Regions from separate parts of the Streptosporangium sp. NPDC020145 genome, predicted to be linked through region 2. Evidence: riboswitches for the same ligand, from Rfam matches in the RefSeq annotation. Region 2 holds a riboswitch; the other holds the start of a gene.
The links. A riboswitch is a leader RNA that binds a small molecule or an ion and turns the genes downstream of it on or off. The one in region 2 is predicted to bind cobalamin.
Positions count from the first base shown of each region.

Region 1: linked by a shared signal. The riboswitch ahead of metE (5-methyltetrahydropteroyltriglutamate--homocysteine S-methyltransferase) and the one ahead of ABZ463_RS12745 (ribonucleoside-diphosphate reductase subunit alpha) in region 2 are both predicted to bind cobalamin.

Region 1 is NZ_JBEXZT010000001.1:138,342-153,206, reverse strand. Features, by position in the region: gene ABZ463_RS00640 (AMP-binding protein) at 1-1,366, shown strand, start outside; gene metE (5-methyltetrahydropteroyltriglutamate--homocysteine S-methyltransferase) at 1,411-3,711, opposite strand; cobalamin riboswitch at 3,858-4,033, opposite strand; gene ABZ463_RS00630 (hypothetical protein) at 4,420-4,848, shown strand; gene ABZ463_RS00625 (dsRBD fold-containing protein) at 5,296-5,553, shown strand; gene ABZ463_RS00620 (CBS domain-containing protein) at 5,621-6,055, opposite strand; gene ABZ463_RS00615 (hypothetical protein) at 6,202-6,759, shown strand; gene ABZ463_RS00610 (sigma-70 family RNA polymerase sigma factor) at 7,342-8,049, shown strand; gene ABZ463_RS00605 (serine hydrolase domain-containing protein) at 8,121-9,236, opposite strand; gene ABZ463_RS00600 (MarR family transcriptional regulator) at 9,432-10,142, shown strand; gene ABZ463_RS00595 (zinc-binding dehydrogenase) at 10,290-11,294, opposite strand; gene ABZ463_RS00590 (Gfo/Idh/MocA family oxidoreductase) at 11,291-12,292, opposite strand; gene ABZ463_RS00585 (polysaccharide deacetylase family protein) at 12,289-12,912, opposite strand; gene ABZ463_RS00580 (GntR family transcriptional regulator) at 13,037-13,795, shown strand; gene ABZ463_RS00575 (extracellular solute-binding protein) at 13,806-14,865, shown strand, end outside.
Region 2 is NZ_JBEXZT010000005.1:384,871-399,735, reverse strand. Features, by position in the region: gene glgA (glycogen synthase) at 1-455, opposite strand, end outside; gene glgC (glucose-1-phosphate adenylyltransferase) at 481-1,731, shown strand; gene ABZ463_RS12780 (hypothetical protein) at 1,773-2,444, opposite strand; gene ABZ463_RS12775 (TetR/AcrR family transcriptional regulator) at 2,693-3,322, shown strand; gene ABZ463_RS12770 (VOC family protein) at 3,342-3,716, shown strand; gene ABZ463_RS12765 (enoyl-CoA hydratase-related protein) at 3,724-4,491, opposite strand; gene ABZ463_RS12760 (hypothetical protein) at 4,554-6,125, shown strand; gene ABZ463_RS12755 (mechanosensitive ion channel domain-containing protein) at 6,151-7,170, opposite strand; gene ABZ463_RS12750 (ribonucleotide-diphosphate reductase subunit beta) at 7,231-8,226, opposite strand; gene ABZ463_RS12745 (ribonucleoside-diphosphate reductase subunit alpha) at 8,261-10,504, opposite strand; cobalamin riboswitch at 10,655-10,855, opposite strand; gene ABZ463_RS12740 (tripartite tricarboxylate transporter substrate-binding protein) at 10,860-11,882, opposite strand; gene glmS (glutamine--fructose-6-phosphate transaminase (isomerizing)) at 11,974-13,794, opposite strand; gene ABZ463_RS12730 (hypothetical protein) at 13,806-14,081, opposite strand; gene ABZ463_RS12725 (N-acetylmuramoyl-L-alanine amidase) at 14,235-14,865, shown strand, end outside.

The sequences.
Region 1 (14,865 bases), on a different contig from region 2:
CGGGGCGCGGGTGGCGACGGTCATGCACAACTCGTCGCTGGCGGCGCTGCTTTTCCTCGGCGTCGTCGCCTCAGGGCGGGTGCTGGTGCCGCTGAACCCGAAGGCGGGCGCCGCCGAACTCGAAACGCTCCTGACGCACTGCGGGCCCGCGCTCGTCCTCGGCCGCGAGGCCACGGCCGTGAAGCTGCGGCGACGCCCGGAGTGGATCGGCACCGACGACGAGGAGTCCCTGCTGACCGGCCTGCTCGCGCGGGGTGAGGCGTACGGCAGGCGGCCGATCCTCTCCGGCGGTGACGGCGCGGCCGACGCCGAGATCGTCTACACCTCCGGTTCCACCGGCACCCCGAAGGGGGTCGTCCTGTCGCACAGGAGCCTGCTGTCGGGCTCCCGGTCCCTGGCCGGATGGGCGCGGGCGGGCCAGGACGACGTCTTCCTCAACGTGGGCCCGCTCTTCCACGCCGGCGGGCAGGTCTTCCCGACGCTGACCCCGCTGTGGTGCGGCGGCCGTACCGTGTGCGTGCGCCCGGAGGCGGCGCTGGCGCGGTTCTGGACCTACGTCGACCGCTACGAGCCAACGTGGACGCTTGTGGTCAACGCCTACCTCGCCCACCTGGTCGAACGGCCGGAACGACCGGTCGCAGGCCGGTTGAAGGGGGTCCTCGCCGGAGGCTCCCCCCTCGCCGTCGAGCTGATCCACCGCTTCGAGGCCACCTTCGGCCTGCCCGTCCACCAGGTGTACGGCATGACCGAGACGGCCTCGATCGCCACGGTCGAACCACGCGGGAGAAAGAGCGGCGACCCCAGGAGCGCCGGGCTGCCCCTGGACTGCTCCCGGGTCCGCGTGGCCGGCCGGGACGGGCGGGACGTCGCGACCGGTGAGAGCGGCGAGGTGCTGCTGAGCGGGGACAACGTGTTCACCCGTTACCAGGACGCCCCCGGCCTCACCGGGGAGCGGATCGACGACGGCTGGATACGCACCGGCGACCTGGGACGCCTCGACGAACGCGGGGAGCTGTCGATCGTCGACCGCCTCGACGGCATGGTCGTCGTCAACGGCGAGAACCTCTACCCCGCCGAGGTCGAGAACGTCGTCCCGCACCTCGAAGGCGTCGAGGACGCCGTCCTGGTGGCGCTGCCGCACCCGGTGACGGGGGCCGAGCCGGTGCTCGTCTACACGCTGCTGCCCGGTGCCGTCGCCCGCGTCGACGGCTGGCGCGCGACGCTGCTGAGGTTCGTCAGCACCTTCAAGGTGCCGCGCAGGTTCGTCCCCGTCGAGGACCTGGGCCTGGACGCCTTCCCGAGAACCCCGCTGGGCAAGATCGTGCGGTCTGAGGTGCGGCGGCTCGCGGCCGAACGCCTGTCGTGACCGGGAGCCTCCGGGCCCGGCGCGCGCCGGGCCCGGAGGAGGGGTCAGCCGGCCTCCGCCCTGACCACCCGGGCCGCGGCGACCATGTTGTCCAGGGAGACACGGACCTCGCCCCAGCCACGGGTCTTCAGGCCGCAGTCGGGGTTGACCCACAGCCGCCCGGCCGGGACGCCGCCGAGTCCCTCGCGCAGCAGGGAGGCGACCTCCTCGACGTCCGGCACCCTCGGGGAGTGGATGTCGTAGACGCCCGGCCCCACCTCGCGGGGATACCCGGCCCCGGCCAGCTCGCCGGCGACCCGCATGTGGGAACGGGCGGCCTCCAGGCTGATCACGTCGGCGTCGAGGTCGTCGATGGCGGACAGGATCTCACCGAACTCGGCGTAGCACATGTGGGTGTGGATCTGGGTGTCGGCCCGCACCCCGCTCGTGGCCAGGCGGAAGGCCTCCGTCGCCCAGGCCAGGTAGGCGGGCCGGTCGGCCGCGCGCAGCGGCAGTGTCTCCCGCAGCGCGGGCTCGTCCACCTGGATGACGGCGATGCCCGAGGCCTCCAGGTCGGCGACCTCGTCGCGCAGGGCGAGGGCGACCTGGCGGGCGGTCTCGGCCTGCGGCTGGTCGTCGCGGACGAAGGACCAGGCGAGCATGGTGACCGGGCCGGTCAGCATGCCCTTGACCGGGCGCCCCGTCTGGGACTGGGCGTAGGTCGTCCAGCGCAGCGTCATCGGCCTGGGGCGGGAGACGTCCCCGGCCAGGATCGGCGGGCGCACGTAGCGGGTGCCGTACGACTGCACCCAGCCGTGCTGGGTGGCCAGGTAGCCGTTGAGCCGCTCGGCGAAGTACTGGACCATGTCGTTGCGTTCCGGCTCTCCGTGCACCAGGACGTCGATGCCCGCCCGCTCCTGGAAGACCAGGACCGAGCGGATCTCCGAGGCGATCAGCTCGTCGTAGGCGTCCTGGTCGATCCGCCCGGCGCGCAGGTCGGCGCGGGCCGCCCGCAGCCGCCCGGTCTGCGGGAAGGAGCCGATGGTGGTCGTGGGCAGCTCCGGCAGGCCGAGGCGGGCGCGCTGGGCCGCCGCCCGCTCACCGTACGGCTGGGGCCTGCGGGTGTCGGCGGGGGTGACCGCGGCGGCGCGGGCCCTGACCCCGGGGTCGTGGGTGAGCGTGGAGGCCTCGCGTGAGGCCAGGTCGGCCCGGTTGGCGGCCAGCCGTCCGGCGACGGCCCCGGTTCCCTCGCTGAGCCCGGTGGCCAGGGTGACGACCTCGGCGACCTTCTGCCTGGCGAAGGCGAGCCAGCGGCCGACCCGCGGGTCGAGGCCGTGTTCGAGCCCGAGGTCGACGGGGACGTGCAGCAGCGAGCAGGAGGGCGCGACGTCCACCCGGCCGGCCAGGCCGAGCAGGGTGGCCAGGGTCGCCAGCGACCCGCCCAGGTCGTTGATCCACACGTTGCGGCCGTCCACGACACCGGCGATCAGGCGCTTGCCGGGCAGACCGCCCGCGCGGGCCAGGTCCTCCAGGTTGGCCGCGGCCGGGCCGGTGAAGTCCAGTCCCAGGCCCTCGATCGGCGCCCTGGCCAGGACCGGCAGCGCGTCTGCGAGCCGGTCGAAGTAACCGGCGACGAGGATCTTCGGCCGGTCGGTCAGGGCGCCGAGCTCACGGTAGGCGTGGGCGGCGGCGTCGAGCACCGCCCGGTCGCGGTCCTGCGCCAGCGCGGGCTCGTCGAGCTGCACCCACTCGGCACCGGCCGCGCGCAGGGCGGCGAGCACCTCGGCGTAGACGGGCAGCAGCCGGTCGAGCAGGCCGATGGGTTCGAAGGCCGGGTCCGCGCCGGGGGCGGGCTTGGCCAGCAGCAGGTAGGTGACGGGGCCGACGAGCACGGGGCGCGCGGTGTGCCCGAGCGCGACGGCCTCGCGCAGTTCGCCGACCTGTTTTGCCGGGTCCGCGGCGAAGACGGTGTCAGGTCCCAGCTCCGGCACCAGGTAGTGGTAGTTGGTGTCGAACCACTTGGTCATCTCCAGCGGGGCGACCTCCTGGGTGCCCCGGGCCATGGCGAAGTATCCCGCCAGGGGGCCTTCCGTCTCCACGACGGCTCGGTGACGCGGGGGGACGGCGCCGACCATGACGGTGGTGTCGAGGACGTGGTCGTACAGCGAGAAGTCGCCGGTCGGCACCTCCCGCACCCCCGCCTCCGTCAGGTGCCGCCAGTTGCCTGCGCGCAGCCCGGCCGCGACGTCCAGCAGGTCACGCTCGGTCACCCGGCCCGCCCAGTGGCCCTCGATCGCCTTCTTCAGCTCACGGTCCGGCCCCTGACGGGGGTAGCCGTACACGGTGGGGGAGGAAGTCTCGGTCACGGAACTCTCCTTCGCGAGTCACGAAAGGACTCCGGTGCCCCGAGGGGAGAGACGAAGGAGAGGCGGGCGCACCAGGCCCGTCCCATGCCGCCGACCCACCCGCGAGGTCACCGAGGTCACCGCGTGCGTGGTCGCACGCGGGCAGTGGCAGGTCTTCGGACTCGCGGGCACGTCCGGGCCGTTGTCTCGCCCTGACACCTAGTGGCCGTCGCTTCCCGGACCCGATCTGCCGGATCCAGTGCGTTTGACGGCGGTCGTTCCCACTCACCGCTGCGGGGCAGTCCCGGAGTCACACCGGGTTCCCTCTTACGACGCGTCTGCCTGGCGGGCAGGGCGAACCGACTGCGTCCCCAACCCTACGCGCATCCGATGGCGGAGCGACAACCATATTCGGGCCCGCCGGCGGGTTCGCGGGATCGTTCTCCCATCGCCCCGGGCCGCCTGAAACCGTACGGGGGAATTCGCGGGTCGCGGGAAAGTCTCCGTCCCCCGCTTTGGCGACTCAACAACCGTGACCTAAGACCCCATTTCCTACAATTTCCGAAAGAAAAGGGCAGGCTATATTAGACCCGGCAAACCCCCCAGCCATCGGAGTTAACCATGTATCGGACTAAAGGGTCACATCTCCATCAAGGGCGTATACCAAGCGCCCTAACCGATGTCAAGTCGCGAGTCGCCGCCATTCTCCACCGGCGTTTCCCGGTCATCATGCGAGGGACGCTCGGCCTGGTGTTCCTGTGGTTCGGCGTGCTGAAGGTGGCGAACGTCAGCCCGGTCGGCGCCCTGGTCGCCGACACCCTGTCCTTCGTGCCGCTGCCCGCGTCGTTCGTGGTGCCCGCCCTGGGCGTGTTCGAGGTCGCGGTGGCCCTGGCGCTGTTCACCGGCCGGTGGCTGCGCCCGTTCCTGCCCGTGCTCCTGCTCCACCTCGTCGGCACGTTCCTGGTCCTGGTGCTCCACCCGGGTGTCGCGTTCAAGGACGGAAACCCGCTCATGCTCACAATGGAGGGCGAGTTCGTCGTCAAGAACGTCGTCCTGATCGCCGGGACATTGGTCGTCGCCGCGACCCTCCCCCGGCGCGAGGGGCACGAGGAACAGCGGGAGGAGTCCCGCCTGCCGGTTTCCACCACCTCGCGTTAGAGAACTCACGACGGGCCCGTCGCGGGCCCGTGGAGAACGAATGCCGGGAAACGGGAAACGGGATCGCCCCGTTTCCCGTTTTCCCAAGGGCACGACGCCCCGCCCAGGACCTGTTTTGTGGATCTTCGCCGTGGCGAGGATCGTCCAGGTGGATGCCCCGCGAGGCGGAGGAGGAGCTCATAACGGAGTTATGGGCGACAGATTCTCCCCGGGCCCCGCGGCAAACGCGGAGCGTTTTCGTGGGGTGGGGCGACAACGCGGCGGGGCGCCGCCTGGGCGACCGCGGCAGGCGGAAAGATCCGCAAAACGGGTCCTAGGGAAGCCCGTCCCCCAAGGGCGGGACCTTCGTCCCTGATGGTCACGCCGTACGGCTCCGACAATGGAGATGACGGCTTCGCGCCCGGAGAGCGGGCGCCGCCACCGTCACGAAGAACGGGGGTTCAGATCATGCGATCCAAGCAGTGGGACGTCCGGGTCTCCATCACCGAGGACGGCGACGAGACCTTCGCCAGGGCGGTCCTGCCCATCGCGGGTGCCGGGGAACTGGCGGGGATCGGCCGGGCACGCCGCAACCCGTCCGACGATCCGGTGGCCGAGATCGGCGACGAGCTCGCCGCCGCCAGAGCGCTGGCCGACCTGTCCGGCAGGCTGATGAGCGTCACCTCGGCGGACATCGCCCAGCTGACCGGCCCTACCTCGTGGTGAGGGGGCCCCGCGCACGGACCGGCCCGCCCGCCGTCGCCCTCACGGACTCCGGCGGACGGGCCCCGGTTCACCGCCGGCCGTAGACCTGGTGGACGAACTCGGCGAGCTTGTCGTCGGGCAGGCCCTTGGCCAGGTCGGCCTCACTGATCATGCCGACGATGCGGTGGTTCTCGATCACGGGCAGACGCTTGATCCGGTGCCGTTCCATCATGGTCAGCGCCTCGTCGACGCTGCCTTCGACGTCGATCCAGATCAGCCCCTGGGCGAGCTCACTCGCCGTCGTCTCGTCGAGGTTCCCGCCCTCTGCGCAGCACTTGATCACGATGTCACGGTCGGTGATGATCCCCTTGAGCCGGTCGTCGTCCCCGCAGACCGGCAGCGCGCCCACATCCAGGTCGCGCATCATCCGCGCGGCCGTACGCAGACTGTCGTGTTCACCGACGCACCGCGCGTCCGGGTGCATCAGGTCCCGGACCGTCCTGCCTGTCTCCGTTCTCGTCATCGTCACCCCTCCTGACGGTAGGTTTGTGGGCCTCTATAGCCCTATGCCCGATAAATTCGGATTCAGTGGGGCGATTCTGGAGAGAAAGGCTGTGATCCACGATCACGGCCTTCTCGGCGGGCCACCCGGATGTCAGGATGTCGGGTGTGACCCTCGCGGCGTCGGCGCTTCGCGTGCCACGTGCCATCGTCTTCGCGACGCTGTGCACCGTGGTCTCCGCGGGCGGCCACGCCCTGGCCGGAGGCGGTCTCGTCCCGCCGTTCCTCGGGATTCTCGGCGTCGTCGTCTCCTTCTGCGTCGCCTACCCGCTCGGCGGCCGTGAACGCGGCCCCGAGGTGGTGCTCACGGCCACCGGTGGCGTGCAGCTCCTGCTGCACGAGCTGTTCAGCCGGGCCGCGCACGGGCCGCACACCACGATCCTCGGCGACCACGGCCATCCCACCTCCGGCATGACCGTGGTCCACCTGGCCGTCGCGCTGGGCACCGGCTGGTGGCTGTACCGCGGTGAGAGCGCGGTGTGGCTGATGATCCGCCTGTACGGCCGCCGCCTGCCGGTGATCCGGCTGCTCCTCACCGTCCCCACCGAGGTGGTCGCCCCCGTCCGGCGGCCGGTGACCACCCATGAGGCCACGCCGTACGGCGGGCGGGACGTCCTTCCCGCGCTACGGCGCCGCGGCCCACCCCTGCCCGCCCCCACCGGCTGAGCCCCCACGGCCCCGGGCCTTCCCCCCTGTCACGACCGGAGTCCTCCCCCGACCGGAGGTTCTCCCGCCCTCTCATGACCGGCGCGCTCCCCGCTCCTTCGCGATCGGGTGTCCTCGCCGGCCCTTCGTGATCGGGCGCTTCCCCGGGCCCTCCGGGACCGGACGTCCTTCGGGGCCGGACGCGTTCCCCGGGTCCTCCGTGGCCAGGTGCCCCCCGGCTCCGTGACCGGGTGGCCCCGCTTCCCTCACCGAAGCCGCGGGGAGCCAGGGGGAGCCGGGGGGAGCCGACACCGCCGCCGAGCCCGTCCACGGCCCGGCCCACTCGTCACAGCCGGGTGCACGGCGCCCCGCGCGTCGTGCCCGGGCGTGTCCCCGCTCCCCGTGGCCGGGCGTGGCCGCGTCCGGGGTGCTCCCTGTCGCGCCTGGACGTGTCCGGGCACTTCACCGTGCCCGGACACGTCCGCCCCCGCCTCCGGCATGCCCTTTCACCCGGCCGGATCCCCCTAAGCCGTCGATCGGCCCGCCCGGCGAGCACGCCCTGACGCCCGCGGCTCCGTCTCGACCAGCGTCGAAGGAACCCCCATGCCTCCTGCCGTACCCGCCGTCTCCTCGATCTCAGCGGACCTCCCCGCCTCCCCCGCCTCTGTCGGCTTATCCGAACCCTCCGCCGCCTCCTGCCCTTCTGTCATCTCCGGTTCCCCCGGGCTCTCCGGGCTCTCCGGGCTCTCCGGGCTCTCCGGGCTCTCCGACGAGCAGGTGACGGCGCTCGCGCTGGCCGCGCGTGCGGGGGCGCCCGACACCGTCGAGGCCTTCGCCCGCGCCGTCTACCCGGACGTACTGCGCTTCGTCGCCCACCTGGCCGGAACCCACGCGGCGGAGGACCTGACGCAGGAGACCTTCGTACGGGCCCTGCTCGCCCTGCCCCGTTTCGCGGGCCGCTCCTCCGCCCGGACCTGGCTGCTGTCCATCGCCCGGCGGGTCGTCATCGACCGCTTCCGGTCCGCGGCCCGCCGTCCGCTCCTCGCCGACCTCACGGACTGGCAGTCGGCGGCCGAACGCCGTCAGCCCCTCGGGCTTCCCGGACGCGAGGACGGAGTCGCCCTGGCCGACCTGCTGTCCAGGGTCCCGCGTGAACGCCGCGAGGCCTTCGTGCTGACCCAGCTGGTCGGGGTGCCGTACGGCGAGGCCGCCGAACTGATCGGCTGCCCGGTCGGCACCGTACGCTCCCGCGTTGCCCGCGCCAGATCCCAGCTGATCGCCTCCCTGACCGCCGCCGACCGGGCCGCCTGACCCCCGCCCCGAACGATCGTCATGCCCTGACCTGCGCGAGAAGGCCAGATCCCCGGATGACGGCGGCGGGCTCACCGGGACCCGACCGGGCAGAACTCGGCCGACAGGACGTCGGCGAAGACGTTCAGCCCGCTCCAGTCGCCGTTGATCTCGGTGGCCAGCATGTGCCTGCCGTCTCGCCGCCCCATGGCGTACGTCCACGATCCGTAGGTGGCACCGGCGTTACCCCAGACCCACGTGCCGCACGACAGTCTCTGGGTGAAGACGCCGAGTCCGTAACGGGTGCCGGGGATCCAGGCGGGCCCGCCCTTGGTCTCGACGGTGGTGAACATCTCCTTCTGCTGGGCGGCGGGCAGTAATCGGCCGCCCAGCAGCGCGCCGAAGAACCGGTTGAGGTCACCGACCGTCGAGACCATCCCGCCGGCCGACCAGGCGGCGGACTGGTTCATGTCGCCGGCGTCGTAGATCGCCGGGTTGGGTTCCTGGGAGAACAGGGTGGAGTAGTGCACGGGGTGCGGACCTCGGATCCTCGCCTCCGTTCCGGGAAGGTATGTCCCGGTCAGGCGCAACGGCCGGATGATCCGCCGGGTCACCTCGTCACCGAAGGTCCTGCCTGTCGCCTTCTCCACGATCATGGCGGCCAGGATGTAGTTGGTGTTGGAGTAGGCGAAGCCCCCGCCGGGGGCGAAGTACGGTGGGTTGCGCAACGCGATCCCCACCAGTTCCTCCGGCGTGACGACGTCGTAGCGGTGCTCGAACCACGCGGCGCCCCGCCCCTTGGCGAAGAATTCGGGGTCGTTGCCGTAGTTGAAGATTCCGCTGGTGTGGTTGAGCAATTGCCGGACGGTGATCCTTCCGCCGTCGTATCCGTTGCCCCGCACCAGTCCGGGCAGCCAGTGCTGAATACGGTCGTCCAGGCTCAGCCTGCCCTCTCCGGCCAGTTGCAGTACCACGGCGGCGGTGAACGCCTTGGTGGCGCTGCCGATTCTGAAACGCTCGTTCGGGCGGCGCCCGCGAGCCGTTTCGGTGTTTGAGAACCCCGCCGAACCGAACCACCGTTTGTTCCCCTCGCGTACCTCGGCGGCGATGCCGGGTGCCCCGTTTTCGGATACGGCCCGATCGAGGGCGGGCTGTACCTGGGCAGGGCTCGCCACGAGCGCGGCGGCGAGAAGGAGGGATGCGATCACATCGAACTCCGATACACGAGACAGCGCGTATTTTACAGACACAAAAGCTAGTTTGCATTCAGGGCGCCGTCAATAAAATCCGAGACATTCACCCGGCATTTTGCAATGACAATGAAGGTGAATGCAAAATCCCTACTTGCAATGAGCTGCCAGCGAATGCAATATTTGTTTTCAACGGGAGGAGGCGCAGCGCCGATGCCAGGCGGCAGACTGACATACGAGGAACGCCGGGAAATCGCCAGGGGACTGGCCGAAGGGCTCACCTACACCGAGATCGCCAAATGCCTCGGACGCCCGATCTCCACCGTCACCCGCGAGGTCATCCGCAACGGCGGGGCCGGCGGTTACCAGGCCGACCGGGCCCACCACGCGACCGGGATCCGGGCCCACCGCAACAGGTCCGCCGAGTCCCAGCCGGCGCCGGCGGTCAGAGACGGGCAGGGACGGAATCCGGAGACGATCAGGCAACTGGAAGACGACTTCAGCACCATGCTGGTGGACACCGGACTGCCCCGCATGACCGCTCGGGTGCTCGCCTGCCTCTACACCACCGACAGCGGCAGCCTCACCGCCGCCGAACTCGTCCAGCGGCTCCAGGTCAGCCCGGCCTCCGTCTCGAAGGCCGTCACCCAACTTGAGCAGCAGCGGTTGATCCGGCGCGAACGCGATTCCCGGCGGCGTCGTGACCGCTACGTCATCGACGGCGACATCTGGCACCGGTCGTGGCTGGCCAGCGCCCGCAGGAACGCCCGACTCGCCGAGGTCGCCGACGGCGGTGCCGAGGTCCTCGGTCCGGCCACCCCCGCCGGTGCCCGGCTGAAAACCATGGGCGCGATCCTCAACCGGCTCAGCGACGACATGATCCGCGCGGCCGAGCGCCTACGCGGCGCCGGCGGCGATCAGTGAGCTCCGACCGCCGGCACCCGCCTCCTCCCCACCGCCGCCCGAGGCGTCGACGGACCCGGTCGCGGCCGGGCCGAACCGGGTTCACGCGCGAACGTCCGGCCCGGCCGAAGGGAAGGGACTCACCGCCGGCCGGTCACCGTTCCTCCTTCATGCCGTCCAGTCGAAGCAGAGCGCTCCAGCCGGTGCTCCGCCGTCTCGCAGGCGCGCGTAGACGGACTCCGCGTCCACGGGGGACACCCGTTCGGAGATCATCGCGGCGGTTCTGAACGTTCCCGAGGCGAGACGGCGGAAGTACAGCTCGGTCACCGCGTCACGGTTGAGCGGGCCCGCCGACGGGTCGTCGGAGACGAGGTCGGCGTGCGCCCCGAGGATGGTCAGCGAGTTGCTGACCACGCCGGGACCGAGCGTCTGCCGGGACGGTGTGGGCGTGTCACCGAGCAGGACGACACGGCCCAGCGTGCGCGCCAGCCGTACCGCCTGGGAGAGCACGGCGGGGTTGCCGGTGACGTCGAAGACCACGTCGGCGAACCGGCCGCCGGTCAGGTCGGCGACGGCGGAGAGGGCGTCGGCCGCGGTGCCCGCGAGCAGGTCACTCGCCCCGCTCGCCCGCGCCAGGTCGAGCCGCCTGGCGTCGGTGTCGACGGCGACGACGCGGGAGGCTCCGTGCGCGACCGCGTACTGCACGACCAGCTGGCCCACCGGGCCGAGCCCCAGCACCACGACGGTCTCGCCCATGGTGATCGCGGCTCTGGCGGCGCCCGCCGCCGCGGTCACGACGAGGGGGATCCACACCGCCTCCTCGTCCGTCACGCCGCCGGGCAGCGGCCGGGCCTCGCGCTCGGTGAGGGTGACCAGCTCCTGGTGGGGCGCGTAGCTCTGCACGCGGTCGCCAGGCCGCAACGTCGTGACGCCCTCGCCGACCGCCTCCACGACCCCGGCCATGCTGTAGCCGGGCCGGAACGGGTGACGCACCCACTCCTCCCAGTTGGTGCCCGGGTCGAACTCCCCGCGCAGGCAGGCCAGCTCGGTGCCGGGGCTGATCAGCGACAGCGTGGTACGGCACAGCACCTCGCCGGGGCCCGGAGGGGCGACGTCCTCATGCGCCACCCGCACCTCGCCCGGACCCGGGAACTCCACGAACAACGACCTCATCGGTCCCTCCCAAGATGTACGGTCCGCCCGTGGGCGGCGCTCTGGTACGCCGCTTCGATGATCCGCATCGAGGTGACGCCGTGCGACGCACCGGGGGTGGGGTCGGCCCCGGCCAGAGTGTCCAGGAACGCACGCATCTGGGCGTCGTATCTGCGCTGGAGCGCCGCTTCGGTGAGCTCGCCGGGAAAGGTCTCCGCGCCCGGCTGCCCGGCCCGTACCAGCGTGCCGGGGAAGGTCTGCGCGTACGCCTCGGTGCCGGACACGCGCACGCTCCCCGTCGGACCCGGCGTGTGCGGATGCCACCAGCCCGACTCCACGCCGGAGGTGACCCCGTTGTCCCAGACGATCGTGAGGATCGCGGTGTCGTCGACCGGCAGGTCGCGGTAGTGCGTCCCGCAGTGCGCGCTCACGCTGACGGGCTGGGGGTCGCCGAGGATGTGGCGGGTGACGTCGATGGCGTGGACGCCGAGGTCCATGAGCGCGCCGCCGCCCGCCAGCGCCGGGTCGGTGAACCAGCCCTCGGGGCCGAACCCGGCGTGGACGGCGTAGGCGGTGGTGTGGACGGGCCTGCCGAGTGTCCCGTCGCGCACCAGGTCGCGCAGCCAGCCGACCTGCTCGTCGAAACGCAGGCAGTGGGCGAGCATCACCCGGGCACGCGGGCCTTCCGCGGCGGCGATGGCCAGGGATTCGGCGACGCTCAGCGCCATCGGCTTCTCCAGCAGCACCGAGACCCCGGCCCGCAGCGCCTTGACCGCCTGCTCGGCGTGCAGGGAGTTGGGCGTGGCCACGATGAGGCCGTCCACGTCGCCGTCCGCCAGGAGACGGTCGAGGTCGAGGTAGCGGCGGGCGATGCCGTACCGCTGTGACAGGGCGTCGAGGGACTCCGGCCGGTGGTTGACCGCGGCGACCAGCACGGCGCCGGCGCCGGCGGCGGCGCGTGCGTGGTAGTCGGCGATGTAGCCGGTCCCGGCGATGGCCAGGCGCGGTGGGCGGTTCATGCGAGTTCGTCCATGCGAACGAGGCGGGCACCGGCGGCGCGCAGACCGTCGATGACCAGCGGCAGGGCACGGCCGGTGGCCTTGGTCCACGGATGGAGCAGCACCACGGCGCCGTCGCCGTGCGCGACGGCCTCCTCCACGACCAGGCGGGCGACGCCCGGCCCGGTGGCCTTGCCGCGCCAGTCGAACGGGTCCACGTGCCAGCTCGTCTCCCGGTAGCCGAGCCGGTCCAGCGCGGACCGGATCGCCGGGTCATCGCTGCCGTCGCCGAACGGGCAGCGGAACCAGGGGCTCGGGTCGTGGCCGGTGGCGCGGCGGATGGCGCGTTCGGCGAGCCGTACGTCCTGGTCGAAGGCCTTGGGCGACAGCCAGCTCATCGGCGCGTGGTGGTGGGAGTGGTTGCCGATCAGGTGACCGTGGGCGGCCAGGTCCTTGGCCAGCGCGGGGTTCGCCTGGGCCCAGCGCCCCTGGATGAACATGGTCCCCACGGCCTCGCGCTCGGTGAGCGTCTCAAGCACGTGCCGGGTGCCGTCCGGGTGGGCGGGATGGTCGCCGTGCTCGACGTCGAAGGTCAGCGCCACTCGCCAGGGCGCCGGTTGGGTTCGGGGTGACTCCGTCACGCCTTCTACCTGCCTCTGATTCGGGGGGTGCCGCCTTGACAGAGGTAGCGGCCGTGATCAGTATTGCTGACAACATTATAAGCAATCAACCGCTCGGCAGATTTCGGAAGGAAGCGAACTCCCGATGGCCCGCTATCGGCTCGAAGCCGGTCCGATCCCCCTCCACCACCAGGTCTACCTGGACCTGAGCGCCGCGCTCGACGAGGGGGAATGGCAGGCGGGAGACCGTCTGCCGCCGGAGAGAGAGCTTGCCCGCCGCTACGGATGCAGCCTCATCCCGGTACGGCGGGCCCTGGCCGAGCTGGCCCGCGAGGGCCGTCTGGAGCGCACCCGCGGGCGCGGCACGTTCGTCCAGCACTCCCGGCTCGAAGTCGATCTGGGCACCAGCCAGAGCTTCGCCGACCTGATGAACATGCACGGCCTGGACCCGGACACCAGACTGGTCGCCTCCGGGATCGAGATGCCGGGAGAGATGGTCGCCGCCGCGCTGGCCCTGGCCCCCGGCGCGCAGGTCGTCTATCTCGAACGTCTGCGCATCGCCAACGGCGAGCCGTTGATCCTGGAGCAGGTCTACCTACCGGCCGGCCGCTTCGCCGGGCTGCTCGACCACGATCTTGAGCGCAACTCCCTCTACAGCCTGCTCGGCGCGCACTACGGCGCCAGGGTCGTGCGCGCCCGCGAGGTCATCGAGCCGGTACGGCTGCGCGCCCACGAGGCGCGGCTGCTCGACCAGCCCGTGGAACGCCCCGCCATGCTCGTCGAGGGGGTCGCCTTCGGCCCCGGCGACGAGCCCATCGAGTTCACCCGCAGTTACGTGAGAGGTGACAGAGCCCGCCTCTCTTTTGAGCTCTCCATCACCCGCCCCCCGGACCCCCCAGCCTAGGGAGAGACACATGAATCGGTTATGGCACACCCTGGCCGCGATCTTATTGGCCACGACGCTGGCCGCCTGTGGAGCAGACGCCCCTCCCGGCGGTGACGACGCGGCTGTCGAGCTGCGCTGGTACTGCTGCCTCGGCACCGGTGAACAGGCCGAACAGGTCAAGGCGCAGCAGAAGGTGATCGAGAGGTTCAACGCCTCCCAGCGCCGGATCAAGGTCAAGCTGGAGGTCGTCACCTACGACTCCGCCCGCGACACGCTCGCCACCCAGATCGCCTCGGGCAACGTGCCCGACCTCGCCGGTCCCGTGGGGGTCGGCGGTGCGGCCGCCTTCCACGGCCAGTGGCTCGACCTGGCCCCGCTCATCAAGTCCAGCGGCTTCGACCTCAGCCCCTACGCCAAGGGCAGCGCCGACCTCTACCGGATCGGCTCCGTTCAGGAGGGCGTCCCGTTCGCGATCTACCCCTCGACCCTGTACTACAAGGCCGACATGTTCGAGGAGGCCGGCCTGGCCGAGCCGCCGCACAAGTACGGCGAGAAGTACACCTGGCCCGACGGCCGCCAGAGCGAGTGGAACTACGACACGCTCAGGGAGCTGGCCCTCAAGCTCACCGTCGACAAGAACGGCAAGGACGCGACCCAGGAGGGCTTCGACCCCGGCCAGATCGTGCAGTACGGCTTCGAACCGGCCCGTGACGACCTGCGCTACCAGGGCGCCGCCTTCGCCGCCGGATCACTGGACACGGGCGACGGCAAGACCGTGAAGATCCCCGACGCCTGGGCCGACTCCTGGCGCTTCTTCTACGACGGCATGTGGAAGGACCGGTTCATCATGACCGGCCCCGTCTTCCAGACCGAGCAGTTCAACGGGGACGGCGCCGCCTTCTTCTCCGGGCACGTCGCGATGAGCGTCAACTTCCTGTGGTCCACCTACGGCGTGGCAGGCGCGGGCGACGACTGGGACCTGGCGGCGATGCCCTCCTACAAGGGCAGGACCACCTCACCCACCAGCGCGGACACCTTCCGGATCCTGGCCGGCAGCAAGCACCCCGCCGAGGCCTTCGAGTTCCTGA
Region 2 (14,865 bases):
ATCCCCTCGGAGACGGCGATGATCGCGTCCGCGGTCGCCAGCGCGCCGCGCTCGGCCCACGACGACAGCGTGTAGCCGCCGCCGAGCTGCTCCGCCTTCCACGGGCGCAGCGGCTCCAGGCTGTGCGTGGTGACCACGTGCGGCGTGCCGTACAGCATCTTGGCGACGTGACCGGCGAAGTTGGCGTACCACGTGTGGCTGTGCACCAGATCGGCGCCCGCGCAGCCCGCCGCCATCTCCAGGTCGACGCCGAGCACCCGCAGCGCGGCGTTGGCCTCCTGGAGCCCCTCGGGAACCCGGTAACCCGTGACCCCCTCCTCGGGACGAGGCGGACCGAAACACCGGACGCGGACGTCCGCAAGCCGGCGCAGCTCACGGGCGAGGTACTCGACGTGAACCCCCGCCCCGCCGTACACCTCGGGCGGATACTCACGGCTCAGCAGATCAACGCGCATGCGATCACCCTAGTGTTTCATCCCAGTGCGTCAGGTTAGGGTCCTGCATATGAGAGTCCTCGCGATCGTGCTCGCCGGTGGTGAAGGTAAACGGCTGATGCCGCTGACGGCTGACCGGGCCAAGCCCGCAGTACCTTTCGGGGGGATATATCGGCTCGTCGACTTCGTCCTGTCGAACCTGGCCAACGGCAACTACCTGCAGATCGTGGTGCTGACGCAGTACAAGAACCACAGTCTCGACCGGCACATCTCCCAGACCTGGCGGCTGACGTCGATGCTGGGCAACTACGTGACCCCGGTGCCCGCCCAGCAGCGCCTCGGCCCGCACTGGTTCTCCGGTTCCGCCGACGCGCTGTTCCAGAACCTGAACCTGGTCTACGACGAGATGCCCGAGCACGTCATCGTGTTCGGCGCCGACCACATCTACCGGATGGACCCCCGCCAGATGGTGGCCCAGCACGTCGACTCCGGCGCGGAGGTGACGGTCGCCGCGATCAGGCAGCCCCTCTCACTGGCCGACCAGTTCGGCGTGATCGAGACGGACCCGGCGGGCCGGAAGATCGCCGCCTTCCGGGAGAAGCCCAAGGACGCCGTCGGCCTTCCCGACGCGCCCGACCAGGTGTACGCCTCGATGGGCAACTACGTCTTCAGAACCCAGGCGATGCTCGACGCGCTGCGGGAGGACGCGCTCGACCCCACCAGCAAACACGACCTGGGCGGGAACATCATCCCGATGATGGTGAAATCGGGCAGCGCCGAGGTCTACGACTTCGCCGACAACGTCGTGCCCGGCTCGACCGACCGGGACAAGGGCTACTGGCGGGACGTGGGGACCCTGGACGCCTACTACGAGGCCCACATGGACCTCATCTCGGCGCACCCGGTCTTCAATCTCTACAACACCCAGTGGCCGATCTACACCGGCCACGATCCGCTGCCCCCGGCCAAGTTCGTGCACAACGACGGCGACCGGATCGGGCGGGCCGTGGACTCGCTCGTCTCCGCCGGTGTGATCGTCTCCGGCGGCCTGGCCGAGCGCTCCGTCCTGTCCCCCGGCGTGGTGATGCACTCCCACTCCAGGGTCGAGGACTCGGTGCTGATGGGCAACGTGAAGGTCGGGCGGGGCGCCGTCGTCCGCAGGGCCATCATCGACAAGAACGTGGTCATCCCGGACGGCGCCAGGATCGGCTTCGACCTCGAATACGACCGCAGCCGCTTCGCGGTGACCCAGAACGGCATCGTGGTCATCGGCAAGAACGAGGTCATCGAACGTTAGTGTCCGCGCGCCGTCGGACGGCGCGCGGGACGGTCCTCCGGTCAGGCCGGGGCGGGAAGCCGGTCGAGGATGGCCTGGAACATGGCGGCGCTGGTCACCGCCATCTCGTCCATCCGCTCCTCCAGCCGGTCGAAGCGCCGGTCCATCACATCAAGACGCCCGTCGAGCGCCTCGAACCTCTTGGCCATGGCCTCGAACCGCTCGTCGATCATCTCGAACCGCCGATCAATGGCCTCAAACCGCCGGTCCATGGCGTCGAAGCGCTCGTCAACGGCCTCGAACCTCCTGTCGATGGCGTCGAAGCGCTCGTCGACGGCCTCGAACCTCCTGTCGATGGCGTCGAGGCGCCCGTCGACGGCCGCGAAATGCTCGTCGATCGCGGCGAAGCGCCGGTCGACGGCCGCGAAGCGCTCGTCGATCGCGGTGAAGCGCCGGTCGACGGCGTCGAAGCGCTCGCGCACCTCGTCGCGGAGCAGGTCCACCTTGGCGTTGACCTGCTCGACCCGCCGCTCGACCCGCTCGACGCGCCGCCCGACCTGCTTGAGCCCGTCGGCCAGCAGGTCGACCCGGTCGGTCAGCACGTCGAGCTTCGTGTGGACGGGCGTCAGCGCCTCGTAGGCCCGCACCGAGGCCTGCTGTCCGCATCTGGTGCCGAGCACGATGAAATCCTCCTCCAGGCGGGTGACCCGGTCCTCGATGGTGGGGGTGAGCATGGGGGGCTCCGTACGTCGTGGTCCAGCGTGGTCAGGCCACGCCGGCGAGAGTGGGAACGCGGGGGGTGAGTCCTCGCGGGTCTCAGCTTGGCCCCTCCTGAGGGCGCTCCGCGGCCACTTCGCCAAAGAACCTTCCTCTTTTTCCCAGCGTTCTGACCTGCGAAAAGGACATATTTCGGGTCACCCGGTGCCAGGGATCTCAATATCTCCGTTGACGGAGTGAGTACTCACTCCGCATCATGAAAGGCATGAGACCCAAAGAGAACGCGACACCCGACCCGGCCCGGCGGCGTGCTCCGGGCATGAGCCAGGAACGCCGCCGGGAGATGATCGTCATGGCCGCGCTCCCCCTCGTCGCGGAGTACGGCGCCGCCGTCACCACCGCGCAGATCGCCAGGGCGGCCGGGATCGGCGAGGCCACCGTCTTCAGAGCCTTCACCGACAAGGAGGAGCTGCTCGACGCCTGCGTCGTGGAGGTGCTGCGCCCCGACCACGTGCTCGAACAACTCGCCTCCGTCCCCCTCGACCAGCCGCTGACCGAGCGGCTGACCGAGGCGGCCGAGGCCATGCGGGCGCACATGGCGCGGATCGGCACGGTCCTGGGCGCCCTGCACGCCTCGGGGCGCCGCTCACGCGGATCCCGCACGCAGGAGGAGGGGGCCGGAGCCCCGTCCGACCGCGCCGCCTCGTTCAAGGCGACCCGCGACGCCCTGACCGAGCTGTTCGAACCCGAGGGCGACCGGCTGAGGCTGCCCCCGGAGCGGCTGGCGGCGCTCTTCCTCAGCCTGACGTTCGCCGGCGCCCGCGGTTCGGCCGCCGACGTCGAACCGAGCGTCGCCGAGATCGTGGACGTGTTCGTCCACGGAATCCTGAATTGACCGAGGTGAAAGGACAGTCATGACCGTCACCCTGAACCACACCATCGTCCCCGCCGCGGACAACGGACGGGCCGCCCGCTTCCTCGCCGACGTCATGGGGCTGGAGTGCCTGCCGCCCACGGGCTCGCGCGGTCACTTCGTCCCGGTGCGGGTCAACGACTCCCTCACCCTCGACTACATGACGGTCGAGGAGCCCCACGCGGTCCATCTCGCCTTCGAGGTGGACCCGGCGACCTTCGACGGCGTCCTGGCCCGGCTGCGCGCCGGAGGCGTGCCGTACGGCAGCCGCCCCGACGCCCCGGACAACGGCCGCGTCGACCATCCGCTCTGCCCTCGCGGGCTGTTCTTCAGGGACGAGAACGGTCACCTCTTCGAGGTCATGTCCCCCGGGTGAGCGGGGGTCACCGGCGCCACGGAAAGCGGGCGGGCCTTCCCTCCAGGAAGGCGGCGACCCCCTCGGCCCGTTCCGCGCCGGAGCGCCGCTGCCAGTCGCGTACGCGTGTCTCGGCGTCGCCTCCCTCGACGATGTCGCCGATGATCTCCTTCGTGGCGGCCAGGGTGAGCTGGGAGCGTCCCGCGAAGGTACGTGCCAGGCCGTACACGCGTTCCCCGAGTTCGCGGGGCGGGTGGACCTCGTCGACCAGGCCGGTGCGCAGCGCGGTCGCGGCGTCGACGAGGTCGGCCGAGTAGAGCAGGAGCTTGGCGGCCGAGGGACCGACGAGGCCGACCAGGCGGCGGGTCGCGCTCAGCGGGTAGACGACGCCGAGCCTGGCCGGGGTGATCCCGAAACGGGCGTCGTCGGCGGCCAGGCGCAGGTCACAGGCCATGGCGAGCTGGCAGCCCCCGCCCACACAGAAGCCCTCGATCATCGCGATCGTCGGTTTGGGGAAGCCCGCCAGGGCCTCCTCGGCGACGACGGTCAGGCCGGTGTCGTCGCCCGCCTCGGCCAGCCCGGCGATCTCGGAGATGTCCGCCCCCGAGCAGAAGGTGCCGCCCGCGCCGGTGAGGACGAGGACGCGCACGGCCGGATCGGCGGCCGGCGAGGCCAGGATCGTGGGCAGCGCCCGCCACATCGCCGCGGTCATCGCGTTGCGCTTGGCGGGACGGTTGATCCGCAGGGTCGCGACATCGCCGTCGACGGACAATTCGAAACCATTAAAGATCTCCACGAGATAGATTCTTCCTGGACATTTCACACAGCGCCGAGGCACCCCCGAACCTGAGAGGCAGGATGCGGCTGAAGCCCCCCTTCCCGAGGATGAACTCCGCCGAGCGCCGCATCTGGGACGCCTACCCCTCGGGTTCCTGGGTCGATCTGCGCAGCGGGGACGACCAGGCCGACGACCCGGCCAACGGCCCCGGATGGGGACCGGAGCGGACGGTCAGGGCGGAGGTCGTCGCGGCGCTGCTGCGGGGCGCGCGGCCGCCGGAGCCGGGCAGGAGCGCCGGGCTGCGGCTGGCGGGCGCCCACGTCACCGGTGTGCTCGACCTCGCCGACGCCACGCTGACCGGCAAGCTGCACATGGTCAACTGCTACCTGCCCGGGGGCGTCTCCATGACCGACACGATCGCCGTCGGCGTACGGCTGCGCGGGTGCGAGATAGCGCGGATCAGGGCGGCCGGGTGCACGGTCAACGCCATGCTCGACTTCGACGGCTCGACCGTCCACGGCGGTATCCGGCTGGACAACGCCCAGGTCAAGGGACAGGTCCGGTTCGCGGGGCTACGGGTGAGCGCCGAGGAGACCACCGAGGCGTCCGACAACGCGGTCCGGGACGTGCGCAGGAGGATGTCGGAGGAGGAGCTCAGGGAGCGGGGTCACCGCCACGGGCAGTGGGCGCTGTGGGCGGGCGGCATGACCGTCGAGGGCGGGGCGTTCATGCGGGACATGCGGGTCAACGGCGGCCTGCGGATCATCGGCGCGAAGTTCCGGGGTGGCATCTACCTGCAGCGGTCGGTCATCACCGCGACGGGCCCCTACGCGATCCAGGCCGACTTCATGGAGGCGGGGGCCGCCGAGCTGAGCCGTGGTTTCCAGGCGACCGGCACGATCAGGATGCGCAACTCGCGCGTCAACGGCGTCCTGTCCTTCGACGGGGCGACGCTGCGGGCTCCCGGCCGGGTGCTGCACCTGAGTCACGCCCAGATGGACGAGCTGATCCTGCGGCCCGACTCCATCGAGGGCGAGGTCAACCTCGCCTACTCCCGTATCGGCGTGCTGCTCGACGCCCCGGCGGACTATCCGGGCGCGGTGTATCTCAACGGGCTCGTCTACGAGGCGCTGCGCGGCTCGGCCTGGAGCGTCAACGACCGCCTGGTCTGGGTGGACAAGGACTCCTACGGCTACCGTCCGCAGCCGTACGAGCAGCTGGCGACGTGGTTCCGCCGGATCGGCCACGAGCAGGACGCCCGGCGGGTGCTGCTGGCCAAGCAGCGGCGGCGCCGCCGTACGCTCAGGCCCGCGGGCCGGATCTGGGGCAGGCTGCTCGACCTCGTCGTCGGGTACGGCTACCGCCCCTGGCTCGCCGGGCTGTGGGTCGCGGTGCTGCTGGCCGCGGGCACCGGGGTCTTCGCCGCGGTCCCCCCGACGCAGATCGACCCGGAGGAGATCAGGGTCTTCCAGCCGTTCGTCTACACGCTGGACCTGCTGGCCCCGGTGAGCGTCTTCGAGCAGCGGGGGGCGTGGGACCCGACCGGCTGGACGCGGTGGCTGGCCTGGACGCTGATCGCCTCGGGCTGGATCCTGGCCACCGCCCTGATCGCGGGCACGGCCCGGGTGCTGCGTCCAGGCCCGTCGTCCTGAGCGGGCCGTCCTGAGCGCGCCGGGGTCAGGCCATGTCCACCCGGAGTCTGGGCAGCGCCTCCGGGTACTTCTCCCTGACGTATCTCACCAGGTGCTCGCGCATGTCGCACTTGAGGTCGAAGGCGCTCGGCGAGTCGGCGGCGCTCATCAGCGCCCGCACTTCGAGCAGCCCGTTCGGCAGGGTGTCGGTGACCTGGAGGGTCCAGTCCTTCTGGTCCCACAGCGGGTGCTCGCGCAGGGCCCGGTAGAGCTCGACGCGCAGTTCCTCGACGGGGACGGTCCAGTCGATCCTGAGCATCACCGCGCCGATCACCCGGCTGGTGTGCCTGGTCCAGTTCTCGAACGGGTTGGTGGTGAAGTAGGAGACCGGGAGCACCAGCCTGCGTTCGTCCCACAGGCGCAGCACCACGTAGGTGAGGCTGAGCTCCTCGATCCGCCCCCACTCCCCCTGCACGACCACCACGTCGTCGAGTCTGAGCGCGTCGCTGAAGACCAGTTGCAGGCCGGCCAGCAGGTTGCCCAGCATCGACTGGGCGGCGATGCCGACGACGACGCCCGCGATGCCCGCCGAGGCGAGCAGTCCGGCGCCGAGCGCGCGTACCTGCGGGAAGGTGAACAGCATGGCGCCCAGCGCCAGCAGGACGACCACCGCTGAGGCGACCCGGCGGACCAGGGAGATCTGGGTGCGGATCCTCCTGGCCCGCCGGTTACGCTCCCCCTCGACGCTGACCAGGCGGTCGAGGACCACGTCGGTGACCGCGTAGGCGGCCTGGATGGCCAGCCAGGTGACGCATCCGATCATGAAAAGGGTGATCGTCCGCTCGATCGCTTCGTCGACCGTCCCCTTGGCCATGCCGGGAAGGTAGAGCGTGTTGGCGGTCGCCACGACCGCCAGGGCGAAGGCGGGCCAGGTGCAGCGGCGTACGAGCGGCCCGGCCAGGACCCACCGCTCGCCGATCAGCCTCCAGCGCAGTGCCCGCCGTACCATCTCCACGCAGGCGACGGCGGCCAGCATCGAGGCGATCAGGATGATCCATCTGGACACGGACGCTCTTCCCCCCTGACGGTCGCTTGCCGGGTGGATGCCCCGGGACGCGCGGCCTATTCAGAAGGCCTCGTCAAAAGCGACAGTTCCCTCAACTGCTATCTGATAGGCCGAAACTCTCCGCTCGAAGAAGTTCGCGAGCTCCTGGACGTCCTGCAGCTCCATGAACGCGAAGGGGTTGGCGGTGCCGTACCGGACGGGCAGCCCGAGCCGGGTCAGCCGCTGGTCGGCCACGTATTCGAGGTACTGCCGCATCTGGCCGGGGTCCATGCCGGACCGGCCCTCGCCGCACAGGTCCTCGGCGAAGGCCAGCTCCGCCGCGACCGCCTCCTCCAGCATCCGGGTGACCTGGGCGCCGAGCTCGTCGTCGAACAGGCCGGGTTCCTCGGCCCGTACGGTGTCCACCACGGAGAAGGCGAACTCCATGTGCATGGACTCGTCGCGGAAGACCCAGTTGGTCCCGGTGGCCAGGCCCCCGAGCAGGCCCCGCGAGCGGAACCAGTAGACGTAGGCGAAGGCCCCGTAGAAGAACAGGCCCTCGATGCACGCGGCGAAGCAGATCAGGTTGAGCAGGAACGCCCGCCGGTCGTCCCGCGTCCGCAGGCTGGTCAGCCCGCCGAGCGAGTCGATCCACCGGAAGCAGAACTCGGCCTTGTCCCTGATCGAGGGGATGTGCTCGATCGCGGCGAAGGCCCTGGCCCGCTCCTCGTGGTCGGGCAGGTAGGTGTCGAGCAGCGTCAGGTAGAACTGGACGTGCACCGCCTCCTCGTAGAGCTGCCTGCTGAGGTACAGGCGCGCCTCGGGGGCGTTGACGTGCTGGTAGAGGTTGAGCACCAGGTTGTTGGCCACGATCGAGTCACCGGTCGCGAAGAACGCGACGAGACGGTTGATCAGGTGGCGCTCCTCCGGCGTCATTCTGGCCAGGTCCGCCACGTCGGAGTTGAGGTCCACCTCCTCGACGGTCCAGGTGTTGCGGATGGCCGCCCGGTAGCGTTCGTAGAAGTCCGGGTAGCGCATGGGGCGCAGGGTGAGGTTCATACCGGGGTCGAGCAGCATTCGGAGAATGACCTTTCGGCTTGGGTCACGGGGCCTACTGGCAGGCGTCGCAGTACTCGGGGTTCTCCAGCGAGCAGGCGATCACGTCCTGCTCGGGGAGCGACTGTGCCGCGGTGGCCGGCACAGCGGCCGGCACAGCGGCCGGCACAGCGGCCGACACGGTGGTCTGCGCGATGCGGGTGGCCGGACGGGAGCGCAGGTAGTAGGTGGTCTTCAGGCCCGAGCGCCAGGCGTAGGCGTACATCGAGGAGAGCTTGCCGATGGTCGGGGTCGCCATGAACAGGTTGAGCGACTGCGACTGGTCGATGTACGGCGCGCGCGCCGCGGCCAGGTCGATCAGCGCCTTCTGCGGCAGCTCCCACGCGGTCCGGTAGAGCGTCCTGAGGTCGTCGGGGATGCCCGGGACGTCCTGGATCGAGCCGTCCGCCCGCTTGATCGCGTCCCTGATCTGCGGGGTCCACAGGCCCCGGGCCGTGAGGTCGGCGACCAGATAGCGGTTGACCTGGAGGAACTCCCCGGAGAGGGTCTCGCGCTTGAAGACGTTCGACACCTGGGGCTCGATGCACTCGTAGCAGCCCGCGATGGAGGCGATGGTGGCCGTGGGGGCGATCGCGATCATCAGCGAGTTGCGCAGGCCGGTCACGGCGATCCGCTCCCTGAGCGCCGTCCACTCCGCCGAACGGGCGGCCCCGTAGTGGTCGGGGTGCAGCACGCCGTCGGCGGCGCGGGTGTCCCCGTAGGAGGGGTGGCGCCCCCGCTCGGCGGCCAGGTCGCTGGAGGTGGCGTAGGCGGCCAGCGCGATCTCCTCGGCGATCCGGGTCGACAGCTCAAGCGCCCGCGGCGAGTCGAACGGCAGCCGCAGCGCGAAGAAGACGTCGGCCAGCCCCATCACGCCCAGCCCGACGGGCCGCCAGCGCTCGTTGGCCGCGCGGGCCTCGGGCGTCGGGTAGAAGCCCAGGTCGATGGTCCTGTCCAGGAACCTGACCGCGGTGCGAGCCGTACGGCGCAGCCGCTCCCAGTCCACACCGTCCGCGGTGAGGTGGGCCGCCAGGTTGATCGAGCCGAGGTTGCAGACGGCGGTCTCCGCGTCGCTGGTGACCTCCAGGATCTCGGTGCACAGGTTCGACAGGTGGATGACGTTGCCCGGACGGGCCGTCTGGTTCGAGGTCCGGTTCGAGGCGTCCTTGAAGGTCATCCAGCCGTTGCCGGTCTGGGCGAGCGTGCGCATCATGCGGCCGTACAGGGCGCGGGCCGGGACCTGCCTGACGAACCCGCCCTCGGCCTCCGCCCTGCGGTAGGCCTCCTCGAACGCCTCGCCGTACAGGTCGGTGAGGTGCGGGACCTCCTTGGGGTCGAACAGCGACCACATCTCGTCGGCCTCGACCCGCCGCATGAACTCGTCGGGGATCCAGTTGGCGAGGTTCAGGTTGTGCGTACGGCGCGCCTCCTCGCCGGTGTTGTCGCGCAGTTCGAGGAACTCCTCGATGTCGGCGTGCCAGGGCTCCAGGTAGACGCAGGCCGCGCCCTTGCGACGGCCGCCCTGGTTGACGGCGGCGACGCTGGAGTCGAGGGTGCGCAGCCACGGCACGATGCCGTTCGAGTGGCCGTTGGTGCCGCGGATCAGCGAGCCGCGCGAGCGGACCCGGGTCCAGGCGATGCCGATGCCCCCGGCGTACTTCGACAGGCGGGCGACCTGGCCGTAGCGCTGGTAGATGGCCTCTAGCTCGTCCCTCGGGGAGTCGAGCAGGAAGCAGGAGGACAGCTGGGGCCTGCGGGAACCGGAGTTGAACAGGGTGGGCGAACTGGGCAGGTAGGACAGAGTGGCCATGAGCCCGTACAGTTCGGCGGCCTCCTCGACCGTCTCCGACAGACCGCAGGCCACGCGCAGCAGGAAGTGCTGGGGGCGTTCGAGGACCTTGCGGGTGCTCGGGTGGCGCAGCAGGTAGCGGTCGTAGACGGTGCGCAGCCCGAAGTACTCGAACCTGTCGTCGGCGGCCGGGTCGACCAGCGCGTCGAGGGCGGCGGCGTTGGCGGCGACGAAGGCGGCCAGCCCGTCCTGCAGGAGCCCCGCGCCGTGGGTCGCGGCGATCGACTCGGAGAAGGTCGTGACGCCGTGCTCGGCGGCCTCCTCGGCGATCAGGCCGGTCAGCAGCCTGGCGGCGGCTCTGGAGTTCTCCGGGTCGGTGATCACCCGGGCCGCGGCCTCCTCGATCGCCCGCCTGCGATCGTCCGGCGAGTGCCCGGTCTTCTCCGCCTTCTCGGCCAAGGTCTGTGTCACGTGCCACCCCTCGTGCAGGTAATCCCCGTACGGCTCACGGAGCAGGGCGCGCGTCAACGGGCGGCTCCCGGGCACGCCGGACCGCCTCGTCCCGCGGCTCTCCCTCGAAGCCCTGGACAACTCTCGTGCCGAGCGGGGGCCTGGTCGGTCCCCTCTCCACACACCGCGGGCAGGTCTTCGGACTCACGGGCGTGACGCGCGCTCCTACCGGCCGTCGCTTCCCGGGCGTGGTTCACCCAGTGCTCAGTTGACGGCTTTCGTTCCCGTTCACCGCTGCGGGGCAGTCCCGGTCTCTCACCGGGTTCCCTGTTGCCTCGCCCTCGTGGGCGAACCAGCGACGACCAGGATCCTACATCTAGTGCCGCCTGACGCAACCACCCCAACAGTTTGTGTCGGGGATGCTCAGCAACCCGAGCTCGTTGAGCACCGCGCGGGTACGGCGGGTCTCCGTGACCAGCCACCGGCGGAAGTCGTCACCGCTCAGGTACGCCCGGTGCCAGCCGTTGGCCGCGCACACGGCCTGCCATCGGGGCGAGGCGTCGATCCGGTCGCACAGGGCGACCGCCCCGTCCCGGTCGCCGGGGCTCATGGCCCGGGGACCGAGCACCCCGCACCAGTCGGCGTACTCCAGGCGCACCTCCCGCTCCATCAGCGTCGGCGCGTCGATGCCGTCGATCCGCTCCCCCGAGGAGACCGCGAGCGGCATCAGCCGGCCCGTGGCGATCTTCGGCAGGAGGGAGCCGGCCGAGCCGAGGAGCGCGGCCACCCGCCCCTCGTGCAGCGCCTCGACGGCCTCGGACTCGGTCGGGTAGCCGGCGTACTCCATCAGCCTGACGTCGACGCCGAGGCACTTGCCGATCATGCCGTAGAGCACGTGGTCGGAGCCGCCCTCGGCCCCTCCCCCGACCACCAGCCGCGCCGGGTCGCGGCGCAGCGCCGCGACGAAGTCCTCGAAGGTCCGCAGCAGGGAGTTCGGGGAGACGGCCAGGACGGACCAGTCTCCGGCCAGCCTGGCCAGCGGGGTCGAGGCCGCCAGCACGGAGTCCGCGTCGGCGGTCTCGCCGCCCGCCAGCATCGGCACGCCCGCCAGGAACACCCGGCCCTCGCGCGCGAAGGGGCCCCCGACGGCGGCGGCGAACGCGGTCAGGGCGGCCATCCCCTGGGCGCCCGCGCCGCTCACCTCGACCGCACCGGCCATCCTCTCGCCGGTCAGGATCGCGGCCAGCGCGTGGGCGGCCTGGTCCCAGCGCCGCCCGCGGACGACCGGCGCGACGATGGTCAGCCTGCGCGCCCACCCCGCACCGGGGCCTCCCATGTCACCGCAGCCCCCGGCGACCATGACCCCCAGCGCGAGCGCGAGGAATCGCCTACGGTGCATAAGCGTCCCTTCCGCCGAGATCCCCCAGATCTCTCGATACCCTACGTTGCAGATATGTCACTCTCTGCACCGCAATTGGGGCATCAGGCGCTCACTCCACGGTGACGCTCTTGGCGAGGTTGCGCGGCTTGTCCACGTCGCGGCCGAGCGCGACGGCCGCGTGGTAGGCGAACAGCTGCAGCGGGATCGACAGCAGGATCGGGTCGAGCTCGATCTCGTTCCTGGGCACCACCAGGCAGTCGTCGGCCAGCCGGGGATCGGCCTCGCGGTGCCCGACCATGAGCACCCGCCCGCCGCGCGCGCGGATCTCCCCCAGCGTGGTGAGGTTCTTGTCCAGCAGCTCGTCGTCGGGGACGACCGCCACGGTCGGCATCTCCGGGCCGATCAGCGCCAGCGGCCCGTGCTTGAGCTCGCTGGCCGGGTAGGCCTCGGCGTGCACGTAGGAGACCTCCTTGAGCTTCTGCGCGCCCTCCCTGGCCACCGGGTATCCCCTGACCCTGCCGACGAACATCATGCTCGGCGAGCCGGCGTACTTGCCGGCCAGCTCCTTGATCCGGGGTTCGAGGGCGAGGATCTCCCCGATCTGGCCGGGCAGCGCGCGAAGGCCCTCCACGATGCGCCGGCCGTCGGCGGGCGACAGGTCGCGCACCCTTCCCAGGTGCAGGGCGAGCAGCGCGAAGGCGACCGCGGTCGAGGTGAAGGCCTTGGTGCTCGCCACCGAGACCTCGGGGCCCGCGTGCAGGTAGAGACCGCCGTCGACCTCCCTGGCGATGGCGCTGCCGACGGTGTTGACGATGCCGAGCACCCGGCCGCCCTTGCGCTTGAGCTCCTGGACGGCGGCCAGGGTGTCGTAGGTCTCCCCCGACTGGCTGATCGCCACGTAGAGGGTGTCCGGCTCGACGACCGGGCTGCGGTAGCGGAACTCGCTGGCGGGCTCGGCGTCCGACGGGATGCGCGCCAGCTCCTCGATGAGCTGGGCGCCGATCTGACCCGAGTAGTAGGCCGAGCCGCACCCGATGATCTTCACCCGGCGGAAGGAGCGGCTCTCCCGCGCGTCCATGTTGAGCCCGCCCAGATGGGCGATGTGGAAGCGGTCGTCGAGGCGCCCGCGCAACGTCCTGGCGACCGTCTCCGGCTGCTCGGAGATCTCCTTGAGCAGGTAGTGCTCATAGCCGCCGGTGTCGTAGTGCCCGGCCTCCCAGTCGACCGTCAGCGGCTCCTTGGCCGTCTCCCGCGCGTCGCTGGAGAAGGTGTTGAAGCCGTCGGCCTTCAGCACCGCGAGCTCGCCGTCCTCCAGGTGCACCACCTGGCGGGTGTAGCGGACCAGCGCGGCCACGTCCGAGGCGGCGAACATCTCCTTCTCGCCGATGCCCAGCACGATCGGGCTGCCGTTGCGCGCCACGACCACCTCGCCGGGGCGCCGGGCGTCGACCACCGCGACGCCGTAGGTGCCGACGACCCGCTTGAGCGCGGCGCGGACCGCCTCCGCCAGCGAGTCGGTGTCCTCGACGGTGCGGGCGATCAGGTGGGCGAGCACCTCGGTGTCGGTCTCCGACAGGAAGACCGCGCCGTCGGCCTCCAGCTTGGCCCGCAGCTCGTCGGCGTTCTCGATGATGCCGTTGTGCACGACGGCGACGCGCTCGTCGGCGGACAGGTGCGGGTGGGCGTTGACGTCGCTGGGCGCGCCGTGGGTCGCCCAGCGGGTGTGCCCGATGCCCAGGGTTCCCTTGAACCTGGCGGGCATTACGGCCGCCAGGTCGGCGACCCTGCCCTTGACCTTGCGCATCTTCAGGCCTCTGTTGGAGACCACCACGCCGGCCGAGTCGTAACCGCGGTACTCAAGGCGCTGCAGGCCCTCAAGCAGGATGGGGGCCGCGTCCTTCGGCCCCACGTAGGCCACGATTCCGCACATCTGACCGCTCCTTACCCGTAGACGATCCGGCGCAACTGGCGCAGGGACAGTTCCGGTGCGGCGACACGGCGGGAGCTCAGCTCGGCGGCGATCCTGGGAAAGATCGCGTCGTTGACCAGCCCCCTGGACTTGAGCTCGGCGTGACGCCGCCGGACGAACTCCTCGGTGGGCTCGGAGAAGTAGGCCAGCACGTCCGCCACCACCCTCGCGGCCTCTCCCGGACCGAGCGCGCTCGTCCGGGTCAGGTGGGCGATGAGGTCCTCGTGGGGATGCCATGCCGTCGACACAGAGGAGGACCATACGCAGCCATGTTGGCGTTTACCAAGTTTTCTGCCCGATTCCGGGCAGGAAAGATTGCCGTGGATCTCCCTCCGCCCGGCCATAAGACGGTCCGCGACCACCCATAACTCTGGGTAGTGATCACGCCGGAAGGGAACCTCATGCGCCGTCTGCCGGGGATATCGATCGTCGCCGCCCTCTCAGTGGCGGCTCCGGCACCCGCCTGGCAGCCCCCGCCGTACGGCTCCGCGTCCCCTGCCGCCCCCGCGAGCCTGCGGGAGGCCTTCACCCGGGCGGCCGGAGAGTACGGCGTGCCGGAGAACGTGCTGCTGGCCGTGTCCTACCTGGAGTCCCGCTGGGACGTCAACGGCCGGCTGCCCAGCGTCGCGGGCGGCTACGGCCCCATGCACCTGGTCGACGGCCGGGCCGTCACCCGGGCCTCCACAGGGGACGGCGTCCACCGGGACGCCGAGGGCGACCCCCGGGGCGACGAGAGCAGGCCGTACCGGGTCAGGGCCCGGGACGTGGCGCCCGCGCCGCCCGAGGACACCCTGCGCCGGGCCGCCGAGCTGACCGGGATCGACCCCGGTGTGCTGCGCGCGGACCCGGCCGCCAACATCCGGGCCGGGGCGGCGCTGCTCGCCGACCACCAGCGGCGCTCCGGAGGAAGGCCGGACGCCGGAGCAGCCGGTTGGTACGCCGCGGTCGCGCGGTACGCGGGACCCGGTGAGACCGGGGCCGGGCGGGCCTTCGCCGACGCGGTCTACGCGACGATGCGCGCCGGGGCCTCCC